One region of the Halomonas sp. SL1 genome, then DNA from elsewhere that is predicted to be linked to it. Evidence: predicted binding sites of a transcription regulator. Region 1 holds the regulator's gene; each other region holds the start of a gene.
What was found. The regulator FNR, encoded in region 1, switches genes on or off when oxygen is low (the NO sensors DNR and NnrR bind a similar motif). The targets are predictions, from matches to a motif close to TTGATNTANATCAA.

Region 1 (9,453 bases):
CGGATGGGTCTGGTCATTCGTCGACCCCGAGCGGGCCTTCTGGGTGACCCTCTCGGTGCTGGTGGTCAGCTGTCCCTGCGCCCTGGCGCTGGCCACGCCCGCCGCCCTGACCGCCGCCCACGGCAGGCTCTACCGCCGCGGCGTGCTGCTGACCCGTGCCGACGCCCTGGAGACCCTGCCGCGCCTCGACCGGATGATCTTCGACAAGACCGGCACCCTGACCCAAGGCGAGATGCGGCTGGAGCGCACCGTGCCGCTGGCGGAACACGACCCCGAGCGTCTCACCGCGCTGGCCGCGGCCCTGGAGGCCCATTCCGAGCATCCCATCGCCCGCGCCTTTCGCCCCCATCGCCGCGCCGGCATCAGTGCCCGCGACGTCACCGCCCGCCCCGGCCTGGGCCTCGCCGGCGAGATCGACGGCCGTCCCTGGCGGCTCGGCCGGCCCGACTTCGCGGCCCCGGACCGAGTGCCGACGAATCCGGACAGCGGTGCCGAGATCGGCCACTGGCTGCTGCTGGCCGAGGACGGCGAGCCACGGGCCTGGTTCGCCCTGGGCGACCAGCCTCGGGAAGATGCCGCCACCACCGTCGCCGCCCTGGCGGCGCGAGGCATCGCGGTGGAACTGCTGTCCGGCGACGCCGAGGGGCCCACCCGGGCACTGGCCGAGCGACTGGGCATCGCCGAGTGGCGCGCCGGCGCGAGCCCCGAGGACAAGCTCGCTCGGCTGCGCGACTGCCAGGCCGAGGGCCAGCGGGTGGCCATGGTCGGCGACGGCATCAACGACATCCCGGTGCTGGCCGGCGCCGACATCGCCTTCGCCATGAACGCGGCCACCGACCTGGCCCGCACCCGGGCCGACGCCGTGCTGCTCGGCCCCCATCTCGGGCGGCTGGTCGAAGCGCTCGACGTCGGCCGCGCCACGCGGCGCATCATCCGCCAGAACCTGGGCTGGGCGCTGGCCTACAACCTGCTGGCCCTGCCCCCGGCGGCGCTGGGCTGGGTGCCCCCCTGGCTGGCGGCGCTGGGCATGTCGGCGAGTTCGCTGGTGGTGGTCGCCAATGCCCTGAGGCTGGCCCGCCAGCGGCGCGCCGAGAATACCCTCGCCCGGGAGGCATCATGAGCATTCTCTACCTGCTGATACCGCTGTCGCTGATCCTGCTCGGCCTGGCCGTCTGGGCCTTCTTCTGGGCCGTGCGCCACGACCAGTTCGAGGACCTGGAAGGCCCTGCGCATCGCATCCTGTTCGACGATGACGACCCGCCGCAAGGGCCAGGCCCAGCGCACGATGCGGGCGAGCCGAACGCCGCCCCCGACCGTGACCGAACCCGGGACAAGGACAGCGACAAGGACGCCCGATGAACCCCACCGGACTCGACCTGCCACCGCTGGCCGCGGCCTTCGTCTTCGGCCTGCTCGGCGGCGCCCACTGCATCGGTATGTGCGGCGGCATCATGAGCGCCCTGAGTTTCGCCGTGCCGCCCAGCCTGCGCCATCCGGTCCGGCTCGGCGGCCTGCTGCTGGGCTACAACCTGGGGCGCATCGCCAGCTACGTGCTCGCGGGCGCCCTGGCCGCCGGGCTCGGCACCCTGGTCGGGCTGGCCCCCGGGGTGCGCCTGGCGCTGCAGGTGCTGGCCGCGACGATGCTGATCCTGATGGCGCTCTACATCGCCGACTGGTGGAAGGGGCTGTTGAGGCTGGAGGCCCTCGGCAAGCGCCTGTGGCGCCGCCTGGAGCCCCTCGGACGGCGACTGATGCCGGTCGTGACGGTGCCCCAGGCGATGGCCCTGGGCGCCGTCTGGGGCTGGCTGCCCTGCGGACTGGTCTACTCGATGCTGACCTGGAGCCTGGCCAGCGCCGATCCGCTGCGCGGCGCGGCGCTGATGGGCGCCTTCGGACTCGGCACCCTGCCGGCGCTGCTGGCCACCGGCCTGGCCGCGCGTCGGCTGGGCGGCCTGATCCGCCACCCGGCCACCCGCACCCTGGCGGCACTGACGATCATCGGCTTCGCCCTGTGGCAGCTGTGGGGGCTGTGGCCGGGCGCGATGCCCCACGAGGCCGGCCACGCCGGGCAGCACTGAACCGCTTTCGCCGTCGCGCTTGACCCAGCGCAACACCGCCCGCTTCCGCGACCGCTAGCCTGATGGCATGCACTCCCGGAATCCTGCCATGCCCGTCACCGCTCCTTCCGACTTCGGCGCCGACGACTACGCCGCGGCGCTGGCCGCCAGCAACGCCGACGCCCGTCCCCTGTCGCTGCATCTGCGCCTGCCGCTGCGCCACGATGGCGACGCGCGCGTCGATCACGCCAAGGGCATGGACCCGTTCGAAGTCGACCTGGCCCGACTGGATCGCGAGATGGTGCTGGTGCGACGCTGCCTCGCCCCCGATCGACGGATCGAGGCCCTGCACTGGGGCGGCAGCCTGCCCCCCTGGCTGAGCCTGTCGCGGATGAGCGGGCTGGTCGATCGGCTGGCCTCGCGCTTTCCCTTCGAATCGGGACATTGGCGCGACTTCACCGTCGAACTCGATCCCCGTGCCACGGATCTTCTCACCCTGCGCCATCTGGAGGCACTGGGCTTCAACCGCCTGAAGCTGGTCATGCGCCTGCCGAGGGCCGACCGCCCGGAAGCCCTGACGCGGCTGCAGTCACGCATCGAGCCGCTGCTCGACGAGAGCGTCCGCATGGGCTGGCACTCGCTGAACCTGGTGCTGATCGTGCCGCCGGCGACGCCCGAGCAGGAGGCCGCCGCGGCGCTCGCCACGCTGATGACCATGACGCCGCCACGCCTCTCGCTGCGCCCGGACCCCGCTTGGCAGGAGGGCGAGTCGACGCTGCCGGCGACGCTGCTGGCTCGGATCGAGGACCGCCTGGCCGGAAACGGCTATCGGTCGCTGGGAGGCGGGTTCTACGCCCGCCACGGCGCCGCGCTGGAGGACGCCAGGGCGCAGACGCGACGCGAGCAGGCCCGCGACCGGCTGGGGCTTGGCCCCGGTGCCATCTCGCGGCTGCCCGACGCCGTGGCCTGCAACGCCGGCTCGGCCGAGGACTATGCCGCGGCGCTGGATGAGGGGCGACTGGCCACCGCATCGGGGCACTGGTCGCGCTGCCGCCGTTCGGGCGCGGGACACGGCTAAGGGATGCTATGCCCGGGCGGGTGCTATCCGCCATAATGGGGAAGGCAAGCCCCGATCAAGGAGGACAGCATGCCCGATATCGCAGCCGGCAGGCGCCGCTCACTGCTGCACGAGACCCGCTGCCGGACCTGCAGCCTGAGTTCCCTGTGCCTGCCCCTGGCCCTCGAACTCGAGGACATCGATCAGTTCGATGCCATCATCCGCCGCCGTCCGCCGCTCAAGAAGGGCGAGTCGCTGTTCCGTCAGGGCAGCCCCTTCACCAGCGTCTATGCGGTTCGCTCCGGCAGCCTCAAGCAGATCACCAGCGAAGGCGGCGGCATGGATCAGCTGACCAACTTCTATCTGCCCAGCGAACTGGTGGGGCTGGACGGCATCGACGAGTCGACCTATCCCGGCTCGGTCATCGCGCTCGAGACCACCACCGTGTGCGAGATCCCCTTCGATCGCCTGGATGCCCTGTCGGAAAGCCTGCCGGAGCTGCGCGCCCAGCTCTACCGCAGCATGAGCAAGGAAATGCGCGACGACCGCCGCATGATGCGCCTGCTGTCGCGCAAGACCGCCGACCAGCGGCTGGCCACCTTCTTCGCCAGCCTCTCCGACCGCTTCCGGCGCCGCGGCTACTCCGCCTACAGCTTCCGGCTCTCCATGTCCCGGGCCGACATCGGCAACTACCTGGGGCTGGCCGTGGAAACCGTCAGCCGCATCCTGGGCCGCTTCCAGCAGCAGGGCCTGGTGGCCGTCTCCGGCCGCGAGGTGAACATCCTCGACCTGGACGCCCTGGCCGAGCTGGCCGAGGAAGAGGGCTGCCGCTGACAGCGCCAAGCGCCAAGCGCCAAGCGCCAAGCGCCAAGCGCCAAGCGCGGCAGGATGATGTCATGGCCATTCCTGACGTCAACGAAGAAACCCACAGGACTCGACGTCCCGTGGGTTTCTCATTGGCTTCCTCGACATCTGCCGCCCGTTACTGAGCAGCCGGGCGCTTGCCGCTAGGCGCTACTCACTCGTTATGCAGATCGATGCGGTCGGCCTGCATCTTCGCCTGCTTGTCCTCCAGCCCGGCGAAGTCGAACAGCTCGCGGTCGGCCAGCTGCGAGGGGGCGACGTTGGTGACCGCCTTGAACATGCTTTCCAGACGGCCGGGATGCTTGGCCTCCCACTCGGCCAGCATTTCCTTGACCACTTGGCGCTGCAGGTTGGGCTGCGAGCCGCACAGGTTGCAGGGGATGATCGGGAAGGCCATGCGCTCCGAGAACTCGGCGATGTCGGCCTCGCGGCAGTAGGCCAGCGGGCGGATGACGATGTTCTTGCCGTCGTCGGAGAGCAGCTTGGGCGGCATCGACTTGAGGCTGCCGCCGAAGAACATGTTGAGGAACAGCGTCTCGAGGATGTCCTCGCGATGATGACCGAGCGCGATCTTGGTGGCACCGATCTCCTCGGCATAGCCATAGAGGGAGCCGCGGCGCAGCCGCGAGCACAGCGCGCAGGTGGTCTTGCCTTCCGGGGTCTTCTCCTTGACCACCGAGTAGGTGTCGCGCTCGAGGATATGGTAATCGACGCCGAGCCCGTCCAGGTACTCGGGCAGCACATGCTCGGGGAAGCCGGGCTGCTTCTGGTCGAGGTTCACCGCCACCAGCGAGAAGTTCACCGGCGCGTTGCGCTGCAGATTCCGCAGGATCTCCAGCATGGTGTAGCTGTCCTTGCCGCCGGACAGGCACACCATCACCTTGTCACCCTCGCGGATCATGTCGAAGTCGATGATGGCGTTGCCGACCTGGCGCCGCAGCCGCTTCTGCAGCTTGTTGAACTCGCGCTTGGCCTTGGCGTCGGGCGCCTCGGCGGACAGGGTCGACGGCTCGGCCGAAGCGGCCTCATCGGCGGGACGGGGATCGAAGGTCACGGCATCTTGCATGGTCGGGGCGCTGCCAGGGCAATCGGGGAAAGGGAAAGGGCGCCTATCCTACCACCCTGCCGCCAGGCTGGCGACGTGGCGCGCGTTCAGCCGCTGCGGCGCTCGAGCAGCGCGTCGCGGTCCAGCCGCAGGTGCATCAGGGCCGTGGTCACGGCGGTGCCCAGCACGCTGTGGCGCCCCATCAGCGGCACCTCGAGCTGCGCGGCGACCCGCTCGAAGGCCGGTGCCACCTCGAGCCGCGAATGATGATGGTAACGCTGGTAACGCTGGACCAGGTCGATGCCGGCATTGGGCAGGTCGAAGCCGAATCGGGCGCGCAGCGGGCGGTTCAGCAACGCCAGGTCGCGATCCAGCCGCCAGCCGACCAGCGGGCGATTGCCGACGAAGTCGAGCAGCCGCGCCAGGGCCTGGTCGAGCGTCACGCCGTCGTCGAGATCGATGCCGCGCAGGCCGTGACGCCGCAGCACCTCGGCGTCCACGCCTTCCGGGCGCGTCAGCCGCAGCTCCAGCGACTCGCTGGTCAGCACCCGATCGCCGCGCAGGCGCACCGCGGCGATCGCCAGCGGCTCGGCGCTGCGCACGTCGCCGCCGGTCGACTGCACGGCCAGCGCCACCAGCTCCTCCCCCGTATAGGGGCGGAACAGCCAGCCATACTGGCCATGGGCGTGGCGGTGGCGGTCGACCAGGCGGCGCAGGGTCTTGAGCATGTCGATGTCCTTGTCGTGTCGAGAGGCGGCGGCCGGCCACCTCAGGTGTATTCGAGGTGATAACGATGGGAAATCCGCTGCTTGAAGTCCTTGACGATGTGCAGCGCCTCGCGCAGCAGGTCACGCTCCAGCGACGACAGCGACTGGACCACGACCCGGTCCGGCTCGCCGCTCTCGTCGCCGCCGTCGCCCTCCAGCCGCGCCAGCTGCTGCTCGAGGCGCAGCTGGGTGAACAGCGACAGCGCCTCCCCCAGGTCTTCGGCGAAGCGCTCCTCGAGCCGCCCGTCGGCGGCCAGGGCATCGAGGCGATCCAGGGTGCCGGTGGCGAGGATGCCGCGCTCCAGCGCCATGACCCGCACGCCATGCACGATGGGAAAGATGCCGCCCTTCTTGATGTCGATGCCGTGCTGGGGCTTCTTCAGCGAGCCGAACAGGGTCAGCGGCGTGGAGAAGCGCATCACCGGCCGGGCGAAGTAGGAGAGCAGCAGCTCGTCACGGGAGGCCGCCTCGAACAGCGTCTCCCTCACCCGCTCGAGCAGTGCCGGATTGCCGGCCACCGCATGAGCGTCGAGCATGATCGCCAGCTTCATCAGGCTGTCGCCGTCGCGAGCCTCGACCCAGCGCGCGATGCGCGCCTTCCACTGGCGCTCGGTGCCCACCCAGTCCGGGTTGGAGACCATGATGTTGCCGGGGCAGCGCGGGTAGCCGAGCGAGACCAGGGTCTCGGTGAACTCGGCCATGCGCTCCATGCAGTCCGGCCACGCCAGGTCGTCGTCGAGGATCAGGCCGTTGTCCTGGTCGGTCTTGAGCATCTGCTCGCCGCGCCCCTCGCTGCCCATCACCATCAGGCAGCTGTCGCGCCTCAGGGACTCGGGCATCGAGAAGTCCCAGGCCTTGTGGATGATGCGACCGTTGAGCGCGGCCAGCAGCCCCATGGCGAAGCGCAGCTTCACGCCCTGGGCCATCAGCGCACCGGCGAGCTCGGCGGTACGGCGGCTGGCGGAGGCCAACTGCTTCAGGTCGCCGGCCTGCTCGACCTGCAGGCTGACCACGTGGCTGCGGCTGGAGAAGTAGCTGAGCACGTCGGTCAGCTCCACCACGCCCACCGGCGCCTCGTCCTCGACGATCACCACCCGCTCGATGCGCCGGCGGGTCATCAGCACCAGCACCTCGAACAGGTACTGATCGGGCCGGGCGGTGATCAGCTCCTCCCCGGCCAGCGACGACAGCGGTGTCTCCTGGCCGAGCCCCTCGAGCACCAGGGCGTCGAGCAGGTCGGTCTTGGTGACCATGCCCGGCCCGGCCTCGCCCTGCACCAGCAGGCTGTCGACCGCCTCGTCATGCAGCAGACGCACCGCCTCGGCGATGGTGGTCTCGCCGCCCAGGCAGCGCGGCGGGCGCATGCAGTCCTGGGCCCGCGCCAGCATGAAGCCGGCCATGGTCACCCCGCCGGCCGCGCGCTGCTCGGTCAGCAGCCGCGCCTTGTCGGCGAGACGCTGGCGGAAGAAGGCATCGAAGGCCGGATAGGCGTCGCACAGCTCGAGAAACAGCGCCCGGGGCAGCAGGTAGCACAGCGATTCCTGCTCGGCACGGAAGCGATAGCGACTCTGGCCATTGAGAATGCTGATGGCACCGAACAGGTCGCCGCCGGTGTAGTGGCCGATGCGCTGGCGCTCGCCGGGCTGGGTGGTGTCCAGCTCGGCGACCTCGCCCTTGTGGATGAGGAAGACGTTATCGCCGGGCTGCCCCGCCTCGAGGATGATCTCGTCGCAATCGAAGTAGGCCAGGTCGAGACCGCCGCGCACGCGCTCCCGCCCGGCCTCGTCGAGCAGGCTGAAGGGGGCGTGGGAGAGATCGACATCGACCATGGAAGCGGGTCCTCGTGCCGGGAATCGCCGCCCCGGATCGCGCACCGAACGGGGCATGGGCCACGCGCGAGACGAAGAACCGGGGACAGCAGGGCTCGGGTCCAGAGTAGCAACCCCCTCTCGCGACCAGAATCTAGACCATGGTGTTAGGTATTCCGCCGCAGGCCGACCCGACGAATCTCGGCTTTATACCAAAGTCATAGCCCACGACCGTGACCTCATGCGTCATGACGTTATGCCGAGATCGGATGCCGAGTCATCATTCGGACACGGGGATAGACGATCGTCCAACCTTTGCCGCCTCCTCTCGAGTCAAATCCTTCCAGAAGGTTCGTAATATATTGATTTACAAGAAACTTACGATCACTAATTGAATCGTTTTACGCTCATGATACGAAAGTCTGCGATGTTTTTTCCGGCGTTGTTGACCAGCATTGACGATGATCATCGGGTGATGCCATCCCGCCGAGATGCGACCCCTCTTCGACGGGCACTTCATCATCCGGCACGCCGCCGCGGTCCGCTCGCCGGACACCGGGAAGGCCACGCGGCGACCCATGAATGCTGTGAGCAACTTCCCGACCCCAACAACAAGTGGAGAGCAATATCATGGCTGAAGAGACCCCCAATGCCGAGGCCTACTGGAAGGCCAACCTTAGATTGATTACCGGCTGTCTGGTCGTCTGGGCAGCCGTCTCCTATGGCGCGGCCATCCTGCTTCGACCGCTGCTGGCGGGCATTGCCGTGGGCGGCACCGACCTGGGCTTCTGGTTCGCCCAGCAGGGTTCCATCCTGACCTTCATCGGCCTGATCTTCTTCTATGCCTGGAAGATGAACCGGCTGGACAAGCAATTCGGGCTCGGGGAGTAACTCAGCATGAGTCAATTTGCCATCAACGTCCTGTTCGTCGGCGCCTCCTTCGCCCTCTACATCGGCATCGCCATCTGGGCCAAGGCCGGGTCGACCAAGGACTTCTACGTTGCCGGCGGCGGGGTGCATCCGATCACCAACGGCATGGCCATCGGCGCCGACTGGATGTCCGCAGCCTCCTTCATCTCCATGGCCGGCCTGATCGCCGCTGGCGGTTACGCCAACTCCACCTTCCTGATGGGCTGGACCGGCGGCTACGTGCTGCTGGCCATGCTGCTGGCCCCCTACCTGCGCAAGTTCGGCAAGTTCACGGTGCCGGAATTCATCGGTGATCGCTTCTACAGCAAGCAGGCGCGCATGGTCGCGGTGGTCTGCCTGATCGTGGCCTCGGTGACCTACGTCATCGGCCAGATGGCCGGCGCCGGCGTGGCCTTCTCGCGCTTCCTGGAAGTCGACGCCACCACCGGCCTGATCATCGCCGCCGTGGTGATCTTCTTCTACTCGGTGCTGGGCGGCATGAAGGGCATCACCTACACCCAGGTGGCCCAGTACATCGTGCTGATCATCGCCTACACCATCCCGGCGGTGTTCATCTCGCTGGAGCTGACCGGCAACCCGATCCCGGCGCTGGGCCTGTTCTCCGAACACAGCGAATCCGGCATGCCGCTGCTGGCCAAGCTCAACGAGGTGATCACCGAACTCGGCTTCAACGAGTACACCGCGGACGTGGACAACAAGCTGAACATGGTGCTGTTCACCCTGTCGCTGATGATCGGTACCGCCGGCCTGCCCCACGTCATCATCCGTTTCTTCACCGTGCCCAAGGTGGCCGACGCACGCTGGTCCGCCGGCTGGGCCCTGGTGTTCATCGGCCTGCTGTACCTGACCGCCCCGGCCGTGGCCTCCATGGCACGCCTCAACATCGCGACCACCGTCTATCCCGACATGGCCGGCCAGGTCGAGA
Region 2 (9,453 bases), on a different contig from region 1:
GCCACCATTACCGCCGCCGTCACCGCCGCCGCCATTACCGCCGCCGTCACCCCCGCCACCATTACCGCCATCGCCGCCGCCATCGTTACCATTCGTTGGTGTGGTGGGTGCGCCAGTGGGCGTGGTGGGCACAGTCGGCGCGGGAATGACCTCCTCGCTCGGCACGGCGGCAATCAGGGGCAGGAAGGTGCCGTCGCATCCGTCCAGCAGCCCACCGCCGCAGCCACCACCGCCGCCCCCGGCGGCCGGCGCCGGCAGGTCCTCGAGCAACGCGTCAATCTCGGCATCGGTCAGGCTCCCCGACCCGGCCGGCTCGGTCAGTTGATCGTTGGCGACCCTCGCCATCTCGTCTTCCGAGAGCGTGCTGCCCCCGGAACCCTCGACTCCCGACTGCGCCTGTACGCCGGCGGCTGACAGACAGCCCACGGCGACGACCAGGGCAGCCAACTTGAACCCTTGCATCTCGCCCTCCCCCGCCGCCGGCCCTCGCCGTCGACGCGACATAACGCCATACAACATTTTGTTACACGCAAGCTAAGCATCGTCACAGAACGCAGGCTTCACCATCGGAAGGGCCGCTGATTATCGCGACGAGGGAATCAGGCAAACGGCTGCCTGGCAGACGGCAGGAAACTCGTACCGGGGTGACAGGGCGATCACGCTCCCCTGGGACCACGCCTAGACGGTCCGGGAGTAGCGCACCTTGTCGCCGTCCAGGTAGGCATCGAAGACCATGGCCAGGTTGCGCAACATCAGACGGCCGGCCGGGCGCACCTCGAGGCGGCGCTCGCCCAGCGTGATCAGGCCATCGTCACGCATCGGCGCCAGGGCCTTCAGGGCATCGTCGAAGTGGCCGGCGAAGTCGATGCCGTGACGCGCCTCGATGGCATCGACGTCCACGCGACCATGGCACATCAGGGCGTGGATGACGTCGCGGCGCAGGCGATCCTCGTCGTCGAGCCGGTAGCCGCGCAGCACCGGCAGCCGCCCGGCCTCGAGGCGCTCGCGATAGGCGGCGATCTCCTTGACGTTCTGGCTGTAGCCGTCTCCGACCTCGCCGATGGCGCTGACGCCAAGCCCGATCAGATCGCAGTCGGCGTGGGTGGAGTAGCCCTGGAAGTTGCGCTGCAGGGTACCTTCGCGCTGGGCCCGGACCAGTTCGTCGTCGGGCAGCGCGAAGTGGTCCATGCCGATGTAGACGTAGCCGGCGTCGGTCAGGCGATGGATGGTCAGCTCCAGTAGCTCGAGCTTGCGCTCGGGCGGCGGCATGTCCTCGTCGCGGATCAGCCGCTGGGCCTTGAAGCGCTCGGGCAGATGGGCATAGCTGTAGGTGGCGATGCGATCCGGCCGCAGGGCGACGATCTTGTCCAGGGTGGCCGCGAAGCTGGCCACGGTCTGGCGTGGCAGGCCGTAGATCAGATCGACGCTCACCGAGTGGAAGCCGGCGTCCCGGGCGGCCGTCATCAAGGCGGCCACCTCGGCCTCGCCCTGGACGCGGTTGACCGCCGCCTGCACCTCGGGGTCGAAGTCCTGAACGCCGAAGCTCAGGCGATTGAAGCCCAGCGCACGCAGCTCATGCAGCTGCGACGGGGTGACGGTACGCGGGTCGACCTCCAGGGAAAACTCCCGGGCCTCGGGGGGCGCGAAGCGAAAGCCCGCCGCCAGGGCCTCCATCAGCTCACCGAGCTGGGCAGTGTTCAGATAGGTCGGCGTGCCGCCACCCAGGTGCAGCTGGGCAAGCGTGCGCTCACTATCGAAGAGTTCGGCCTGGAGACCGATCTCGCGCTTCAGCAGGGCGAGATACTCGGCCGCCCGCTCGCGGCGATGGGTGACGATCTTGTGGCAAGCGCAGTAATAGCAGAGGCTTTCGCAGAAGGGGACGTGCACGTAGGCCGACAGCGGCTTGGGCGCGGCGACGCGATGGCTCTGGGCGGCCTGGGCCCGATAATCGTCCTCGGCGAAGGCGGCATGGAACTGCGGCGCCGTGGGATAGGAGGTATAGCGCGGCCCGGGGCGGTCGTACTTCTCGACGAGGGGGCGGATGAACGGCTGTGGCTGGGGCATGATCGGACCTCCATGAACGCTGCCCATATTATGCCAGCCCGCCCGCGGCCCCACGGGTACCACCCGGCGCCGGCTTGATGCCGGTCAATTCACCGCCGCCGATCGCGGCGAAACGCCGCGGCGACGCGACGTGCCGGGAGCCCGCCCTCGCCGTGATAGAATGAAGACCGCTTCCCGCCGCGTCCGGAGACCCCATGCGCCTGACCCGATTCACCGACTACTCGCTACGCGTGCTGATCTATCTGGCCGTGAAGGGACAGGACGAGGAGCGCGCGACCATCTCGGAGATCGCCGAGCGCTTCGCCATCTCGCGCAACCATCTGATGAAGGTGGTGCAGGAGCTCAATCGGCTCGGCTACCTGACCGCCACCCGCGGCAAGCACGGCGGCCTGCGGCTGAAGCGGGCGCCCGCCGAGATCTCGCTGGGCGGGCTGGTGCGCGACACCGAGCCCGACCTCGGCCTGGTGGAATGCTTCCGCGACGGCAACGCCTGCACCATCACCCCCGCCTGCCGGCTGAAGCCGATCCTCGGCGAGGCCCTGGCGGCCTTCCTGTCGGTGCTCGACCGCTACACCCTCGCCGATCTGCTGGGCCAGCAGCGCGCCGAGCTGGTCCAGCTGCTGAATATCGAGGACGCCTCACAGGCCTCGTAAGGCCGACAGCTTCGACACCGCGTGCTAGTCTCCCGACGCCACGGTCATGGATGCCCGCATGTTCTCCTCACGCCCCTTCCTCTCTTGCCTGATGCCTCTCTCGCTAAGCGCGCTGATGGGCATGACCCTCGCCGCCCCGGCAGCAGCCGAAACCTTCAACGTCGACGACGCCCGGGCCCACGGCGACTGGCACTCGCTGGTGCTGCGGCTGGGGAACGAACGCCACGTGCGCGCCATCGAGCAGCACAGCTATAGCGACAGCGTGTTCAGCGTCAACGCCACGCCGGACGCCTGCGATCGCCCCTGGCTCGAGCTGCGCGTCGAGCTCGACGAGGTCCAGGCCGAGACCGGCACCGTCAACCGGGTGCCGGTGGACCTGCTGATCGATGAGGGCTGGGTCCACCAGGGCCGGGCCGAGTTCATCACCGAGCGCGGCAACAGCGGCTTCTACGCGCGCCTGGTGCTGCCCGACACCGACGAGGTGCTCGACGAGATGCGCGGCGGCGAGACGCTGCGCCTGCGCCTCCATCGCGCCGAGGACGACCACTGGTTCCTGGTCTTCAGCCTGGACGGCGCCGACGCGGCGCTGACCCGCATGGAGACGCTCTGCCGCGCAGGCTGAGCCCTCGCCGTTATTCTCCCGCCCAACGCAGGACGCCCCCGCCGCAAAGCGGCGAGGGCGTCCTGCATGAACCGCGGGGCGATCAGCTGCGGATCAGGTGATCGAAGGCGCCCAGGGCGGCCTTGGAGCCCTCGCCCATGGCGATGACGATCTGCTTGTAGGGCACGGTGGTGACGTCGCCGGCGGCGAAGATGCCGGGCACCGAGGTCATGCCGCGCTCGTCGACCACGATCTCGCCGCGCTCGGAGAGCTCGATGGGCGAGTCCTTCAGCCACTCGGTGTTGGGTACCAGACCGATCTGCACGAAGACGCCCTCGAGGGCCAGCTCGCGCAGTTCCCCGGAGGCGCGCTCCTCGTAGGTCAGGCCGGTGACGCGGTTGCCGTCGCCGTTGACCTCGGTGGTGCGCGCGCCCTTGATCACTTCGACGTTGGGCAGGCTGGCGAGCTTCTTCTGCAGCACCTCGTCGGCGCGCAGTTCGTCCATGAACTCGATCAGCGTGACCTCGCCGACGATGCCGGCCAGGTCGATGGCCGCCTCGACGCCGGAGTTGCCGCCGCCGATCACCGCCACGCGCTTGCCCTTGAACAGCGGGCCGTCGCAGTGCGGGCAGTAGGCCACGCCCTTGTTGCGGTACTCGGCCTCGCCCGGCACGTTCATCTCGCGCCAGCGGGCGCCGGTGGCCAGCACCAGGGTCTTGCTCCGGAGGCGGGCGCCGGATTCGAAGCGCACCTCGTGCTCGCCGCCGGCCTCGCCCGGCACCAGCGCTACGGCACGCTGCAGGTTCATGATGTCGACGTCGTATTCCTTGACGTGCTCCTCCAGTGCCGCGGCGAGCCTGGGCCCTTCGGTGTGCGGCACCGAGATCAGGTTCTCGATCGACAGGGTGTCCAGCACCTGGCCGCCGAAGCGCTCGGCGGCCACGCCGGTGCGGATGCCCTTGCGCGCCGCGTAGACCGCCGCCGCGGCGCCGGCCGGGCCGCCGCCGATCATCAGGGTATCGAAGGCGTCCTTCTCGCTGAGCCTGGCGGCCTCGCGCTCGGCGGCGCCGGTGTCGACCCTGGCCAGGATCTGCTCGAGGCTCATGCGGCCCTGGTCGAAGGGCTCGCCATTGACGAACACGCTCGGCACCGACATCACCTCGCGGGCCTCGACCTCGTCGCGGAACAGGGCGCCGTCGATGGCGTCGTGGGAGATGCGCGGGTTGAGGATCGCCATCAGGTTCAGCGCCTGGACCACGTCCGGGCAGTTCTGGCAGGACAGCGAGAAGTAGGTCTCGAAGTGCAGGTCGGCGTCGAGGGAGCGGATCTGCTCGATGACCGCGTCGCTGGCCCTGGGCGGATGACCGCCCACCTGCAGCAGCGCCAGCACCAGGGAGGTGAACTCGTGGCCCATGGGGATGCCGGCGAACACCACGCCGGTGGGCTCGCCGCCGCGATGCAGGGCGAAGGACGGCGCGCGCCGGTCGTGGCCCTCGGTGGACAGGGTGATCTGGTCGCTGAGCCCGGCGATCTCGTCGAGCAGGGCGTGGAGCTCCCTGGACTTGTCGCCATCATCCAGGGTGGCGACCAGCTCGAAGGGGTGGGTGACCTTGCCGAGATAGGCTTTCAGCTGTTGCTTCAGAGAGTCGTCCAGCATAACGGCAGTAATCCTTGTGATGAGTGACTCGAAGGACTTCCCCGTACGGGTCGCGATGGACTCGCACCCGGAAGCCATGTCGGCAGAATCGGAATCAGGCCCCGCCGGGACGTCGCCCCGATCTCGCTTGCGCGACTGGCTGGGCGATCGAGGCGCAGCGCCTCGGCGGGGTAACGGGGGCGGGAGCCTTCGACTCCCGCTGAAGATCGGCGATCCGTCAGGGATGCGCGAATCGGCAGTCAGTTAGATCTTGCCGACCAGATCCAGCGACGGCGCCAGCGTCTCCTCGCCTTCTTTCCACTTGGCCGGGCAGACCTCGTTGGGGTTGGCACGGACGTACTGGGCGGCCTTGACCTTGCGCAGCAGTTCCTCGGCGTTGCGGCCGATGTTGCCGGCGTTGAGCTCGATGATCTGGATCCGGCCGTCCGGGTCGACCACGAAGGTGCCGCGGTCGGCGACGCCCTCTTCCTCGATCAGCACCTCGAAGTTGCGCGACACGACATGGGTCGGGTCGGCCAGCATCGGATACTGGAGCTTGCCGATGGTCTCGGAGCTGTCGTGCCAGGCCTTGTGGGTGAAGTGGGTGTCGGTGGAGACGCCGTAGATCTCGACGCCCAGCTCCCGGAACTCCTCGTACTTGTCGGCCAGGTCGCCCAGCTCGGTGGGACAGACGAAGGTGAAGTCGGCCGGGTAGAAGAAGAACACGCTCCACTGGCCCTTGAGGCTCTCGTCGCTGACCTCGATGAAGTCGCCGTTGTGATAGGCGGTGGCGTTGAACGGCTTGATTTCGGTGTTGAGCAGGGACATGGCGTTGCGATCCTCGTTGCGTTGGGTGATGGGTGAAGACGCAAACGAGCATAACCGCGCCCCATTGATAGCTAAAATTGAACACAATGATGATTCTGATAGCCAAAGAACATGACTAAGCATCGGCACGGGTCAAGTCCTGCCTCGAGCGGCCGATAACCCGGGCAATGTACGGCGCCTCGTCCCGAGGGCCGCGCTCCCCGGAGGCAGGATGCAGCCACCCGACTCCCCCGACATGGCGCCCGCCGGCGACGGCCTGGAGGGCGTCGCCCGCCTGGCCCGCGAGCTCCTCGCGGTGCCGATGGCGCTGCTGGCCCGCGTCGACCGCGAGGGCACGCCCCGGACGCTGGCCGTCGCCGGCGCGCCCTCCCCGGCGGCGCTGGCGTTCTGTGCCCGGGTGCTGGACGCAGCGACGCCGCTGGCGGACGAGACGGCGGGGGGCCTCGCCGCTCACCCCCTGTGCCCCGACGGCGCGACGCCGACCGGTGCGCTGTGCGTGGCCGGCGTCCTCGACGCCCGGGGACGCCGCCGCCTGGCCCTGCTGGCGAGCCAGGCCGAGGCCCTGCTGCGCGCCCGCGAGCAGGCGCAACGCCTGGAGCGCTCCACGCGGCGCCTGGAGGCGATCCTGCGGGAATCGGCGACCGGCATCCTGCGCATCGACGGCGACGGCATCGTGCTGGACGCCAACCCCTATGCCCTGCTGCTGCTGGGCTATGCCCGCGAGGAGCTGCTCGGCCACAACGTCAATCGGCTGATGCCGGAGGCCGTGGCCCGGGAGCACGACGGCTACCTGCGGCGCTTCCTGGCCGGCGGGACGCCGCGGATCATCGGCCAGGGGCGGGAGGTCGAGGCACGCCACCGCGACGGCCACCCGGTGCCGGTCCACCTGGCGGTCAGCGCCCTGCGCGACGAGGCGGGCCGCATCGACGAGTTCATCGGCATCCTCACCGACCTCAGCGAGATCCGCGCCGCCCGCGAGGCGGCGCTGCGCGAGCGGCAGCTGCTCCGAGCGGTGCTCGACGGCAGCCACGACCCCATCTATGCCCGCAGCGGCGACGGCCGCTACCTGGCGATCAACCAGGCCTTCGACTCGCTGATGAAGCGGCCCGACGACAGCGACGCCCTGACCCGCCTCGACCCCCGGGCCCGCGACGCGATCGACGCCGCCGAGCGCCGGGTGGTGGCCGAGGGCCGGCCCCAGTGCCTGGGGCTGTCGCTGCGCCCCGGGCGCCATCACGACCTGACCCTGGCGCCGCTGCGCGAGGCCGACGGCCGCATCGACGGGGTGGTGGGGGTCGCCCACGACAACACCCAGACCCGGCGCCAGGCCGCCCTGCTGCGGGTGCTCCACCAGGGCATCACCGACTACCAGGCGCTGATGTCCGGCCACCGGCTGTGGACCTTCCTGATGGAAGCCCTGCGCGAGCTCACCGAGAGCGACTATGCGCTGATCGGCGAGGTCATCGAGCAGGCCGGGGCCCCGGCGCTGAAGATCCACGCCATCACCGACCTGTCCTGGAGCGAGGAGTCGCGCTGCCTGATGGAGCGGCTGCGCAGCGGCGACATGATGCTGACCTCCCCCGACACCCTGCTGGGGCGCGTCTTCGCCCACGGCGAGGTGGTGATGACCGAGGACCTGGCCGGGCACCCCCACCGCGGCGGCCTGCCATCGGGCCACCCCGCGCTGCACAACTACCTGGGCGTGCCGATCCACGACGGCGAGACCCTGATCGGCATGTACGCCATCGCCAACGGCCGCCGCGCCTACGACGACGAGCTGCTCGAGTGGCTGCGCCCCTTCACCGCCACCTGCGCGCTGCTGATCAACCTCTATCGGCGGATGGCCGAGCGCGAGAGCGTGCTGGAGGCCCTGGCCCGCGCCCGGGACGAGGCCCAGCGGGCCAGCCAGGCCAAGAGCGACTTCCTGTCGGCGATGAGCCACGAACTGCGCACGCCGCTCAACGCCGTGCTCGGTTTCTCCCAGCTGCTGGCCGGCAGCCGTCGCCATCCGCTGGACGCGCGTCAGCGCCGCCAGGTCGAGCAGATCGACAAGAGCGGCCGGCACCTGCTGCGGCTGATCGACGACATCCTCGACCTGGCCCGCATCGAGGCCGGCCGGCTGCCGCTGTCGCGGGAGCGGGTCGACCTCGGCGAGGTGGCCGAGGACGCCCTGGAGGCCATGCAGCCCCAGGCTCGGGACCTCGAGGTCCGGCTGACCGCGGAGCTGGCCGCCGGGGCGACGGTGGAAGGCGACTACACCCGCCTCAAGCAGGTGCTGCTGAACCTGCTGTCCAACGCCATCAAGTACAACCGGCCCGGCGGCGAGGCGCGCCTGGCCATCGAGCGCCGCGGCGACGCCTGGCGCATCGGCGTCCGCGACACCGGCCCCGGGATTCCCGAGGCTCGCCGCAGCGAGCTCTTCCAGCCCTTCCAGCGGCTGGACGCCGAGCACGGCCCGGTGGAGGGCACCGGCATCGGCCTGGCCATCACCCGCCAGCTGGTCGAGCACATGGGCGGCCGCCTCGAGGTGGCGAGCCGCCCCGGCGAGGGCAGCCACTTCTGGTTCGGCCTGCCCGCCGCCGCGCCCGCCGCGCCGCCGCCGGCCGCCTCGGCCGCCGCCCCCGCCGTCGAGCTGCGCGCCCGGGTGCTCTACGTGGAGGACAACCCGGCCAACCGGCGGCTGATGAGCGAGGCCTTCGAGGAGCGCGACGGCCTGATCCTGGAGCTGGCGCCCGGCGCCGAGCAGGCTCTCGAGCGGATCCGCCGCCACCCCCCGGACCTGGTGCTGATGGATCTGAACCTGCCGGGCATGGACGGCTTCGAGGCGCTGGCGCGCCTGCGCGCGGAACCGCCGCTGAGGCGGCTGCCGGTGATCGCGCTGTCGGCCAACGCCATGCACGACGACGTGCGCCGCGGGCGCGAGGCCGGCTTCGACGACTATCTGGTCAAGCCGGTCGCCTTCGATGACCTCTTCGCGGCCCTGGCGCGCTGCCTGGCCGCCCCGAGAACGCCTGAGGAGCGGGCATGCCCGACACGGACCTGACCCACAAGCGCCTGCTGGTGGTCGACGACAACCCGGTCAACCTCGAGTTGCTCGGCGACCTGCTGGAGGACCACGGCTACACCGACCTGACCTGCCTGGACGACGCCCGCCAGGTGCTGGGGCACTGCCGGACCCGGCTGCCCGACCTGATCCTGCTGGATATCCGCATGCCCCACCTGGACGGCTATGCGGTGCTCGAGCAGCTGCAGGACGCCTTCGGCGAGCAGGCGCCGGCGACGATCGTGCTCACCGCCCAGGTCGACGACGCCACCCGCCGGCGCGCCCTGGCGGCCGGCGTGCGCGACTTCCTGACCAAGCCCTTCGATCACGAGGAGGCGATGCAGCGCATCCGCAATGTGCTGCGCGTGGAGCAGCGGCTCGCCGAGCGGCGCGAGCAGGCCGCCGAGCTCGAGGGGCTGGCCGAGGCGCGCACCCGCGAGCTCGAGCGCCTCTCGATGACCGACCCGCTGACCGGGCTGCCCAACCGGCGGGCCCTGCTGCAGCGCCTCGAGGCGTGGCGGGAGGCCGGCCACGAGGCCGGGGCGCTGTTCATCGTCCTCGACGACCTGCCCGACATCATGCGCCTGCACGGCCACGACGTCGCCGAGCGACTGCTGCAGCGCCTGGC
Region 3 (9,453 bases), on a different contig from region 1:
ACCGGCCGCGGCCAGCTGATGGACGCGGCGCAGCGACGAGTGATGCGGGTGAGTGGGCTATCAGAGTAAAAAATGCCATACCAAAGCCACATTCACTATAAAGTTCTTCGCTTCTCGAGAAATCAAAAAGTTTCTTAGAAATTTTTTATGCATTCTTGAAATCAGACCTCTGCACTCAACCTTGACTCCAAGACCACCATATGCTTGAAAAATTTATCCGCCCTTATATTGACTTTATCCTCGGAGCTTCTTACAACCTCCATCAAATATTGGAAGGGCTTGGAATAACTTCATCCAGCTTTTTAGTTCAAACCCCAGAGGGAAAAATCACCAACTCTTATTGGTCGCCCCTCGAAGCCACAGCTCCCATATTCGGCGGCTTACTACTTTTTACAGCCTTTCTTTTTTTTATAACCCTGCTAGCTGCCTATGCGCTTGGAAAAAGAAAAGGTGTAGCAATCACCATCATTGTAATTTCCACTCCGGGCATTCTAAGCTTGCTAGGGATATTTCCCAACATAGACTATTTACCTGAACGCTTTTTCATCAACGAACCTGGAGAATTGGGCAGCGAAAAAGGCTTGATACCACTACTGGTCTTAGGCATGTTGCTAGGCTGGTCAACATTGACGATTATCTATGACCACCTAAAACTTAATGAAAATTTTAGACAGTGCTACGAAATACTATTGTTACCTACCGCTTTGGTGGGAGCCGTCTTCTTTGTAGCAGACAATGATGCTTCAAATAGCATATCCCTTCTAGAAAAAGAGGTGACCAACACCCAACAAGCTAGTCACTATCTTCTAAATCAAGTTAGAAGATATAGAAGACACTGCATCCAGGAAGAGACTGAAGAAAAATTATCTTGTCAATGGGGCTCATATATTCAGAAGCGTCTCCTCGATCTTTCATTCTACGAAGAAAATCTAATATCAGCCTTTTTACCCGAGTCCACCTATGAGTTTTATGCACCCCAATCTGAAGAAATCAGCATGAGCGAAATAACAAGAATAAGAGAAGAGATTTCTGCTTACAACCAGGAAGTCTGTCCAGTCGAAAACTTAGAAAATGGTACGCATAGATTATCACCAACTTCAGCCAATTGCGAAACACCTCCTTCAAGATTTTGCACATCTTTTCCAGACCCACCCAATGGGTTAGTGGAAAGATTTATCGCAGCCAACACACTTGCACTAGCCAGCGAGTGCATTCTACCCACGTTATCCAATCAAAAAGAAAAAATATTAAACTTAATCTCTTCAGTTGAAAAAGACAAGAAAAGCAAAAACCAACGATGGCTATACTTTGTGTTGACATCAATTCTCATCGGTGGACATCTAGCCAACGCAAGCGCGAGAGTCTCTCGAATAGATAACAGGAACATTCACAACCAAAAACGCACAGCCAAAATGTTAACAAAAACGTTCAACAAACCTGCCACACTATTAAAAAATTCCGGCGAAGGAGTAAGAAAAGCCACAAGAGAAATAAAAAACAGACTATAGAAAAGCAATGGAAAAATATAACGCCTGCAATCGGTGGAGACGGTGTTCGCGATGACGGTGCACAAGTCCCAGGGCTCGGAGTTCACCCACGCCGCCCTGGTGCTGCCCGACGCGTCGAACCCCATCCTCACACGGGAGCTGGTCTACACCGGCATCACCAGCGCCCGCCACTGGCTGACGCTGGTGGAAACCGGCCGCGGCCAGCTGATGGATGCGGCGCAGAGGCGAGTGATGCGGGTGAGTGGGTTGGGGAGTTGATGGATATCGGTTCCCTTATTCAAACCATAGTCTGAGATTATTTTAGCTCGAAGCACATGGCCTCTTGTGGTTCATTAACGTCCGACAAGAGGGTGCAGTTTCGCTGCGCCCTCCTGACTGGCTTCATTATGCTTTATTCGCAAAATGCAAAGGTTACAATTTCTTTGAGCGTTGCTTCACACCTTTCAGTTAAACCTTGTCTTCCATCAATATAATCGCGCACTCTTTTCCACGAATTGAAAGGTTTATCTGTAGATTTAACAGATTCGTTTTCATCTTGGTCCCAAAGCACATGTTCAAACGTATCATTAACCAAGAAAACCCTTTCCGCAGTTGCTATATTTACTATCTTTTCATTAGCCTTGTAGGGGTGAATTGCAGCTTTTTCTTTCAGCTCATCTTCTGTAAGGCCTTTCCTGTCAGCGTCATGAATAACACGATAATCAATATCGAGAGAATTTAGCACTTTGGCTAGCGCAGGGATTGTCCACTTTCCTCCAGCCGATACAACAGTAGCATCTTTATCAAGACTTCTTTCAACCCCCAATCTCTCGGCTAACTCTCCGATCATACTAAATACCGCCACCTCTGTATCGCCTTCAACTATAATAACTCGTTTGGCAAAAAGGCTTTCGCAAACTGTTGGGTGAAAATCCAGAGCAGCTCTCAAGATAGTACGTTCGTCGTACTCCCCGTCAACTTCAAAAATATCGCTTCTAACTTGATGAACTTGCCGCATATTCACACCATCTCTTTTTATTAATTTTAGAGACTCTGGCTTCTCCGCAAGATTTATAAGGAAAGGGGAGTGAGTAGAACAAATTACTTGCCACTTAGGTGAATCTGACCTTTTTTGCAGGGTTGATTTTAATCTCCGCATTAGATGGGGATGAATATAAAGCTCCGGCTCTTCATATAAAACGATAACTGTTCTTTGCTCACCAGAAACTTCTGACTCTATCGATGCATTACTCTCTAGCATTGCGAAAGCCAAGGCCCTTTGAACACCACTACCTTGGTATTGCAAACTCGTTTCAATTTCCTCATCAACAAGAAAAGTTGCAGCTTTCATAAATAAAGGCTCAATGTCAATATCCCCAACAGCAAGCCTTACTTTTGAGTCAAAATCTAAAATCTGATTCAGTGTGCTTGACACTTGCTCGAGTGCATCACCTAACCCTTCTATTTCACCTCCATCGCCTGACTGCCCTTTTAATTTATTTTGAAGCAGCTCAGCCTTAGAAATATAGTCTTTATAAGACTCATCGCTCTTAACTTGTGGAAATAACTTGTTCGTAAAAAGGAATGAAAAAGGACTGTTATTTGTAGCCTTAAGCTCATCTTCTATTTTGAAGCTTGCGGGAACATACATTACGTGTGGGACTGCTTGCTGCAATGAGTTCGCGAACTTTTTAATGTGCCAACCTTCAGACTGAATAACATGTTCTGAATGGTTTTCTACAGTGTGATCTTCCAGCTCAGCAGTCCTTTCTTTAAAAGCAGCAGCTGATGCAATACCTAGCTCATCAAAGATAGCCTTACAAGTTGCATCTTTCTTGGCATTAGTGAAGCTTTCATCAGTCCAGGGGAACTTATTTTCTGTATTATAAACAGAGTACTCGTAACTATAATCTGTCTGCTCTGCATTCCATTCAGCTGTGACGCGGATCTTCAGCCTGTCTCCAAAAAGTAACTTAGATACTGCCGACTTGTTTTTTTCCCATTCTTCTAGATCACCAAACTCACACACTATCTCCATTTTTTTATCTGAAGCTTGTTGACCTGGCCAATCTTCTAGCTTTGGTTTTTTATTATCAAGAACCAAGTGAATCGCATTCAATATTGTTGACTTGCCAATATTATTTGGACCAACAAGAGTTGTGAAGTTATTAATGTCTATTTCAGCAAATCCTATCCCACGAAAATTACAAACAATGAGCTTTTCTAACTTCAAGATTCTCTCCTTAACTCAAATCTTACATGAAAGCATAGCATTGAGGTAACGGGCCGCTTTGGAGCTGATACAAAGGAGCAGCGGTAAGCAGTCCATTCACCATATTGTTATGTGATTACAGCCCCATTTTACGTTTTACGCACTCAGCTGTGGCCACTTTTAGCATTTTGCCCCAAGACTCAAAATCTGGAACCTGAGCAATGTATTTATCCCAGCCAGCATCTGAAATAGCTTTAAGAGCCTCTTCACCATTAACTTCAAGACCACTTTCGTCAAAAAGCTGCTGAGCATCCCGAAATTTGGTGTACTCGGACACAAAACCTTCAGTTAGCAATTCAAGAATAGAAAATTTCTGCTCATCATCAAGCTCTTTTGCTCCTTCCGCCATCCCTTTGAGCTTTTCCTGGAGTTCGTCAAATCCCTTGATGTTGTCCATCCCTCCACCCTCATAGCGCCAAGATAACGTACTGAAGACCTTGGCATATGCTTTCCAAAAAAAATACCAGCGTCTTTGGTCGCCATCGATCGTCTTTTTATGTTTTGCTACACAACTATAGTTATATTTGAACCGCCAATGCGGACAAACTGTTCTAGCTGACTCCCTAGATAACCAGAAGCATGCACTTTAACATGCGCCCCTTTATCAATCGCAATTCTAATTATCTGCTCCACTTGGCTGCACAAATAGCCCGAGCCTGGTGTGATTTCAATATTTGCACCGATCCGTGCAATTTATTCAACTTGACTAGCCAAAATTGTCATATAATCACTCCGTATTTCAAAAGAAACATGACACCGATAAACGTGCCGGCTTTATTTCATGGGCATCGGGCTTAAGCCAGAAGCCACCATCCCCTCGTGCAGCAAGCCGCGTTCCTACGAAAACCGTCGTGGAGCAGTCTTGGCATGTCATTCCAAAATCTCCGTCACCTTCCTGGCATCGAAAGCCAGTCGCCCAGCAATCGCCTGCATCTCGTCGATCGGCTGCTCATAGCTCCAAGCCACATCGGTGATATCGGGCAGCGAGTAATAAGTGCTATCGCCCTTGAACGGGCAGTGGGTGACGGTGGAGGAAATCGAAAGCTTCGCCATATCCACATCCTCTTTCGGGATGTAGTGGCGGTGTGGATAGCCTTTCTCGCGCAGCTCGATGGCGTTGCGGGTATCGGCGATCGGGGTGTCACCAGCAAGGACGCGCACCCGCCGGGAATGTGGGTGCAACGTGATGCGGGGTTCGGTGTGATCGGCCATCGACAGTTCCCTTGCGAGTCGGCTGATCCATCAGCCTAGAACGAGGGATCCATAATGTCACCGCTTGGTGACAATTTCACTTAGGCCTTTGATCTAGATCGGTCTTGCGGGAGCGACCCGCTCGCCTCCCTCACGCCCTCGCCCGCTTGGCGCCAACGGCCCTGCCCGCCATGATGGTGGCATTCATAAATTGCGGAGACTTGGGGATGAAACAGACACCACGCGCGCCGGCGCCGCTGACCACACTCGGCGGCCGCTCCGTGCTGTTCGTGATGGCGGCGGATGCAGAGTACGGGCCGCATCTGCGGGAGCGTTTCGTGGCCTTCATGACCGGCGTGGGACCGGTGGAGGCGGCGGTGGAGCTCACCGCGGCGCTGGCGGAGCTGGAGGCGTGCGGGCAACGGCCGGACCTGGTGGTGTCGCTGGGCTCGGCGGGCAGCCGGGATCTCGAGCAGACCGAGGTCTATCAGGCGACCTCGGTGGCCTACCGCGACATGGACGCCTCACCGCTCGGCTTCCAGAAGGGCGTCACACCCTTCCTCGACCTGCCGGACATCCTGCCCCTGCCGCTGCGCATTCCCGGGATTCGCGAGGCATCGCTCTCCACCGGCGCCAACATCGTCTCGGGCGCGGCCTATGCCGCCATCGCCGCCGACATGGTGGACATGGAGAGCTACGCCTGCCTGCGCGCCTGCACCCGCTTCGACGTGCCGCTGGTGGTGCTGCGCGGCATCTCGGACGGCAAGGCAGAGCTCAACCACGTCGACGACTGGACGGAGTATCTCCACGTCATCGACGAGAAGCTGGCCGCCGCGGTGGATAGGCTGGGCGAGGCGCTCGGCGAGGGCTTATTGACGGACTGAGGCGCCAGCGTGGAGGCCATGGGTGCGGCACTGACCGGCAGCCTGCTGCGCGGCGGCTTCCGGCCGCTTGCGTCAACAGCTCCATCAGCCCCACCCAACCTTTCATCCTCCCCGAAGGTCGATGGGTCGACGCAGAAGTTCTTCTCTTGCCCGAAAGCCCTCAATCAGACAGGAAATCACCCACATAAACGAGGTGTTCGAATGGCACGTCACGCCCTTGTAGCGCAGCGACAGCGGTGTCGAGCGTCGCTCGCACGACGGTGTGCTGCTCGCTTCGACCAGCGTGGCAGACGACCGCGAGGGGGGTGGAGCCAGGCAGAACACGCTTCAAGCGCTCAGTCAGTTGCTGGAACCGTGATCGCATCGCAAAAAAGACCAGCGTGGAGCCGGTCTCCGCGAGGCGCTGCAGAGTATCGGTGCCGGCATAGTCGTCGCGGGTATCATAAGCGGCTGCGAGGATGACCGACCGGCTCGTGCTGCCGGTCATGACGTCGCGAGCCAAAGCCGCATTTGCGGCATTGAAGCTCGACACTCCGGGAATGATCACCGGATTGAGGTCGCTGAACTCCTGGATGAAGCCCGCCTGCGGCCCGAAAATCATGGAGTCGCCATAGTCGATGACGGCGATTCGCTTGCCTTGCTCCGCGGCGCGCCGGACGATTTGTCTGACTTCGGCCTCCCTCGCGTCGGCTTTCTCGGCCGGTGTGTCCTTGCGGATCAGATCCATGAACAGGCCATGTCCGGCATCATGGAGCTCCTTGCCGCTGAGAAGATCCGCAAAGGTCTCCAGCAAACGTGAAGTTCCGAACACGACGTCGGCGCGTCGCAGAACCTCCTGAGCGTTCACGGTGATGTTTCCTGCATCGCCGATGCCCATGCTGACCAGGTGGAATCGACCGCTGAGATAGACAGGCAGAGGTTCGCCGACGGCTTGAGCAGCAAGAGGATGTGAGCTTGCATCAGTCATGATTCACTCCTCGATGAGTTGATGACATCGAAATGGGTGTCGGGCGCTTCTTCCCCACGAAGAAGGCCACCATGGCAAGCCCGAACGACGCCGCTGCCAGGAGAAACGTGTGGGAGAAGGCTTCGCCGATGGCGAACGTGGAACTCGAGGCCACCCCCTGATCACCCAGGAGCGAGGCGAACAGCAGCGGCATCAGCGAGGCGCCGGTCATGAATCCCAGATTGCGCGACAGACCCATCAGCCCGGAGACCATGCCCCGTTGCGCGTCTGGAGCTGCTGCCATCGTGGCGGTGTTGTTGGCGGCCAAGAACAGCTGGAAGCCCGGCGTTGTCAGTAGCAGCGCCATCACATAGCCGGGAATCCCGACTCGAACAGGCAGCAGTGCGAAGCCGATCAATCCGCCCGTCGCAAGCACCAGACCAGCAAGCAGGGTTCGGTCGGTGCCGAACCGGTCCGTGAGTTGGCCTGCGGGGACACCGGACAGCGCGGCAGCCGCGGGGCCGACCGCCATCACAATGCCCGTCATCAGTTCGCTCAGGCCCAGGCCGAATGCCAGGTAGAAGGGCCCAACCACCAGCGTCGACATCATGATGGCGCTGACAATGAGATTCATGACCAGTGATGAGGCAAGGACTCGACTACCCAACAGGGCCAAGGGCACCAACGGGTGGGCGGCCCGCCTCTCGGAGCCGACAAAGGCCGCCAGCGCGATGGCGGCCGCGGCAAGCAGCGTCCAGAGAGGAATGGCCATTCCGACCTTGCCACCCGTGGCGGACATCGCGAAGAACAGCAGCGCCAGGCTCAGCCAGAGGCTACCCGCCCAATCCATGTGAGCCGTCGTGGCGGCCGCTCCTTTCTCCTTGGGGATGCCCATCGCCGCAATGGCCATCATGCCAAGAGCGCACAGGAGCAACAGGACGAAGATCGAGCGCCAACCCAGAAGGTCGATCAAGCCGCCACCGAGAGAAGGACCCAGCGCCGTACCGATTGCCGACATGGTGCCCAGCAACCCCATCACTGCCCCCATGCGCTCCTTGGCGATCAAGCCCTTGGCGAGCGACATCGGCAATGCCATCAGGACCGCGGCAGCCAGGCCTTGCCCCACCCGGCCCGCGACCAGCCAGCCTAGGTTTGGTGCTACCGCACAGACAATCGAGGCCAAGGTGAAGAGCACCAGGCCGGAAAGCAGCACACGTCGACTCCCGTACAGATCGCCCAGGCGCCCTGCGGACACGATGGCCAACGTCAGCGAAACCAGATAGGCGAGCACGACCCATTGCACCTGCTGTACCGAGGCCGAGAAAGCGGCAGCCAACGTTGGAAGCGCCACCGTCGTGACGCTGATGCCGAGTGAGGCCAGCAGGATGGAGCCCGCCAATGCGGCCAAGGCGAGCTTGTTGCCGGGGGGAAGAGCAGGTTCGTTCATGTGCTTGACCCTTGATCGAGGCTTGGTTGCAAACTACTATGCAACTTCAAGTCAACTTGAAGTCAAGCATGAATCTCATCGATATCGGCACACTCTCGAAAGCCAGTGGTGTCGCCACTTCGACACTGCGCTATTACGAGGAAATCGGCCTGATCCGGTCCGCCGCCAGAAACGGATTGCGCCGGCAGTACACCGAGGACACGCTCGTGCAGCTCGCCTTGATTTCATTGGGCAAGAGTGCGGGGTTCTCGCTGGAAGAGATCGGTAGCATGTTCGACAAGGATCGAAAGCCAGACCTGCCTCGATCCACGTTGAGCGAGCGCGCCGATGAACTCGATCGCCAGGCTCGAAGACTGAAGGCCTTGAGCAACATGCTTCGGCACGTCGCAGAATGCCCCGCGCCGTCCCACCTGGAGTGCCCCAAGTTTCTGAAGCTGCTTCGCGCCGCTTGCCCCACAGAGGCGGCCAGGAACGTGTTGCGGCACGCTGTCAGAGAGAGTGACGCCTAGGTGTTTATGTTTAGTCCCGGCCCCGAGGAAAGGGCTTGGACATTATTGCGGAAGTGGCGAGGGGTTGCCGAAGCCGCACTCGGGGACCGCGCCGCCCGCCGACGGCCGCTCATGGCGCAATCTCGCTTCGGTGCCAGGCCGAGACAGGCCTGTTGCCGTGCGGGGCGCTCGTCGTGTCACCAACGCCTCGACGCTATAGGCTGCGTAGGGAAGGGACCTTCCGGCATCGTTCAAGGAGGCGCCATGCCCGCCACCCGCACACGCCTCAAAGTGCCGCTGGTGGTGCTGCGTGGCATCTCGGACGGCAAGGCGGAGCTCAACCACGTCGACGACTGGACGGAGTACCTCCACGTCATCGACGAGAGGCTGGCCGCCGCGGTGGATAGGCTGGGCGAGGCGCTCGGCGAGGGCTTGTTACCGGGCTGAGGCGTCACCGTCGAGGCCAGGGGCGCGGCGCGTCACGGCGTGGGCACCAGCGCCATGTGCAGCAGCGGATAGGGCTTGCCCAAGCCGTCGAGCGGTGAGCGGTCGGTGACGGCAAACCCCTTGTGGCGGTAGAAGCCCAGCGCCTGCGGGTTCTGTTCGTTGACGTCCACCCGGGAGGCGTCCTGGGCGGTCACCGCGTCATCCAGCAGCAAGGCGCCGATGCCGGCGCCGCGCGCCTGCGGCGCGACGAACAGCATCTCAATCTTGCCGCCTTGCACGCCGCAGAAGCCC

Region 2: a site for FNR is predicted at 2,139-2,152, ahead of hemN (oxygen-independent coproporphyrinogen III oxidase). Genes of this name have one in related genera too.
Region 3: a site for FNR is predicted at 5,060-5,073, ahead of C9J49_RS09140 (DUF427 domain-containing protein). Genes of this name have one in related genera too.

The regions. Positions count from the first base shown of each region.
Region 1 covers NZ_PYUQ02000010.1:46,706-56,158, forward strand. Annotated here, with positions in the region: gene C9J49_RS03945 (heavy metal translocating P-type ATPase) at 1-1,120, shown strand, start outside; gene ccoS (cbb3-type cytochrome oxidase assembly protein CcoS) at 1,117-1,359, shown strand; gene C9J49_RS03955 (sulfite exporter TauE/SafE family protein) at 1,356-2,078, shown strand; gene C9J49_RS03960 (hypothetical protein) at 2,167-3,135, shown strand; gene fnr (fumarate/nitrate reduction transcriptional regulator Fnr) at 3,205-3,948, shown strand; gene ttcA (tRNA 2-thiocytidine(32) synthetase TtcA) at 4,133-5,044, opposite strand; gene C9J49_RS03975 (DNA polymerase III subunit epsilon) at 5,131-5,751, opposite strand; gene C9J49_RS03980 (putative nucleotidyltransferase substrate binding domain-containing protein) at 5,793-7,619, opposite strand; gene C9J49_RS03985 (DUF4212 domain-containing protein) at 8,229-8,489, shown strand; gene C9J49_RS03990 (sodium:solute symporter family protein) at 8,496-9,453, shown strand, end outside.
Region 2 covers NZ_PYUQ02000006.1:32,134-41,586, reverse strand. Annotated here, with positions in the region: partial or broken gene C9J49_RS17115 (hypothetical protein) at 1-462, opposite strand, end outside; gene hemN (oxygen-independent coproporphyrinogen III oxidase) at 679-2,064, opposite strand; gene C9J49_RS02320 (Rrf2 family transcriptional regulator) at 2,259-2,717, shown strand; gene C9J49_RS02315 (hypothetical protein) at 2,776-3,339, shown strand; gene ahpF (alkyl hydroperoxide reductase subunit F) at 3,422-4,975, opposite strand; gene ahpC (alkyl hydroperoxide reductase subunit C) at 5,219-5,782, opposite strand; gene C9J49_RS02300 (ATP-binding protein) at 5,994-8,825, shown strand; gene C9J49_RS02295 (EAL domain-containing protein) at 8,807-9,453, shown strand, end outside.
Region 3 covers NZ_PYUQ02000014.1:118,363-127,815, forward strand. Annotated here, with positions in the region: gene recD (exodeoxyribonuclease V subunit alpha) at 1-69, shown strand, start outside; gene C9J49_RS16950 (hypothetical protein) at 201-1,508, shown strand; partial or broken gene C9J49_RS09125 (ATP-binding domain-containing protein) at 1,530-1,766, shown strand; gene C9J49_RS09130 (ATP-dependent endonuclease) at 1,900-3,720, opposite strand; gene C9J49_RS09135 (hypothetical protein) at 3,836-4,156, opposite strand; gene C9J49_RS09140 (DUF427 domain-containing protein) at 4,630-4,971, opposite strand; gene C9J49_RS09145 (5'-methylthioadenosine/S-adenosylhomocysteine nucleosidase) at 5,178-5,834, shown strand; gene C9J49_RS09150 (SAM-dependent methyltransferase) at 5,995-6,801, opposite strand; gene C9J49_RS09155 (MFS transporter) at 6,794-8,227, opposite strand; gene C9J49_RS09160 (helix-turn-helix domain-containing protein) at 8,296-8,736, shown strand; gene C9J49_RS09165 (hypothetical protein) at 8,980-9,162, shown strand; gene C9J49_RS09170 (GNAT family N-acetyltransferase) at 9,195-9,453, opposite strand, start outside.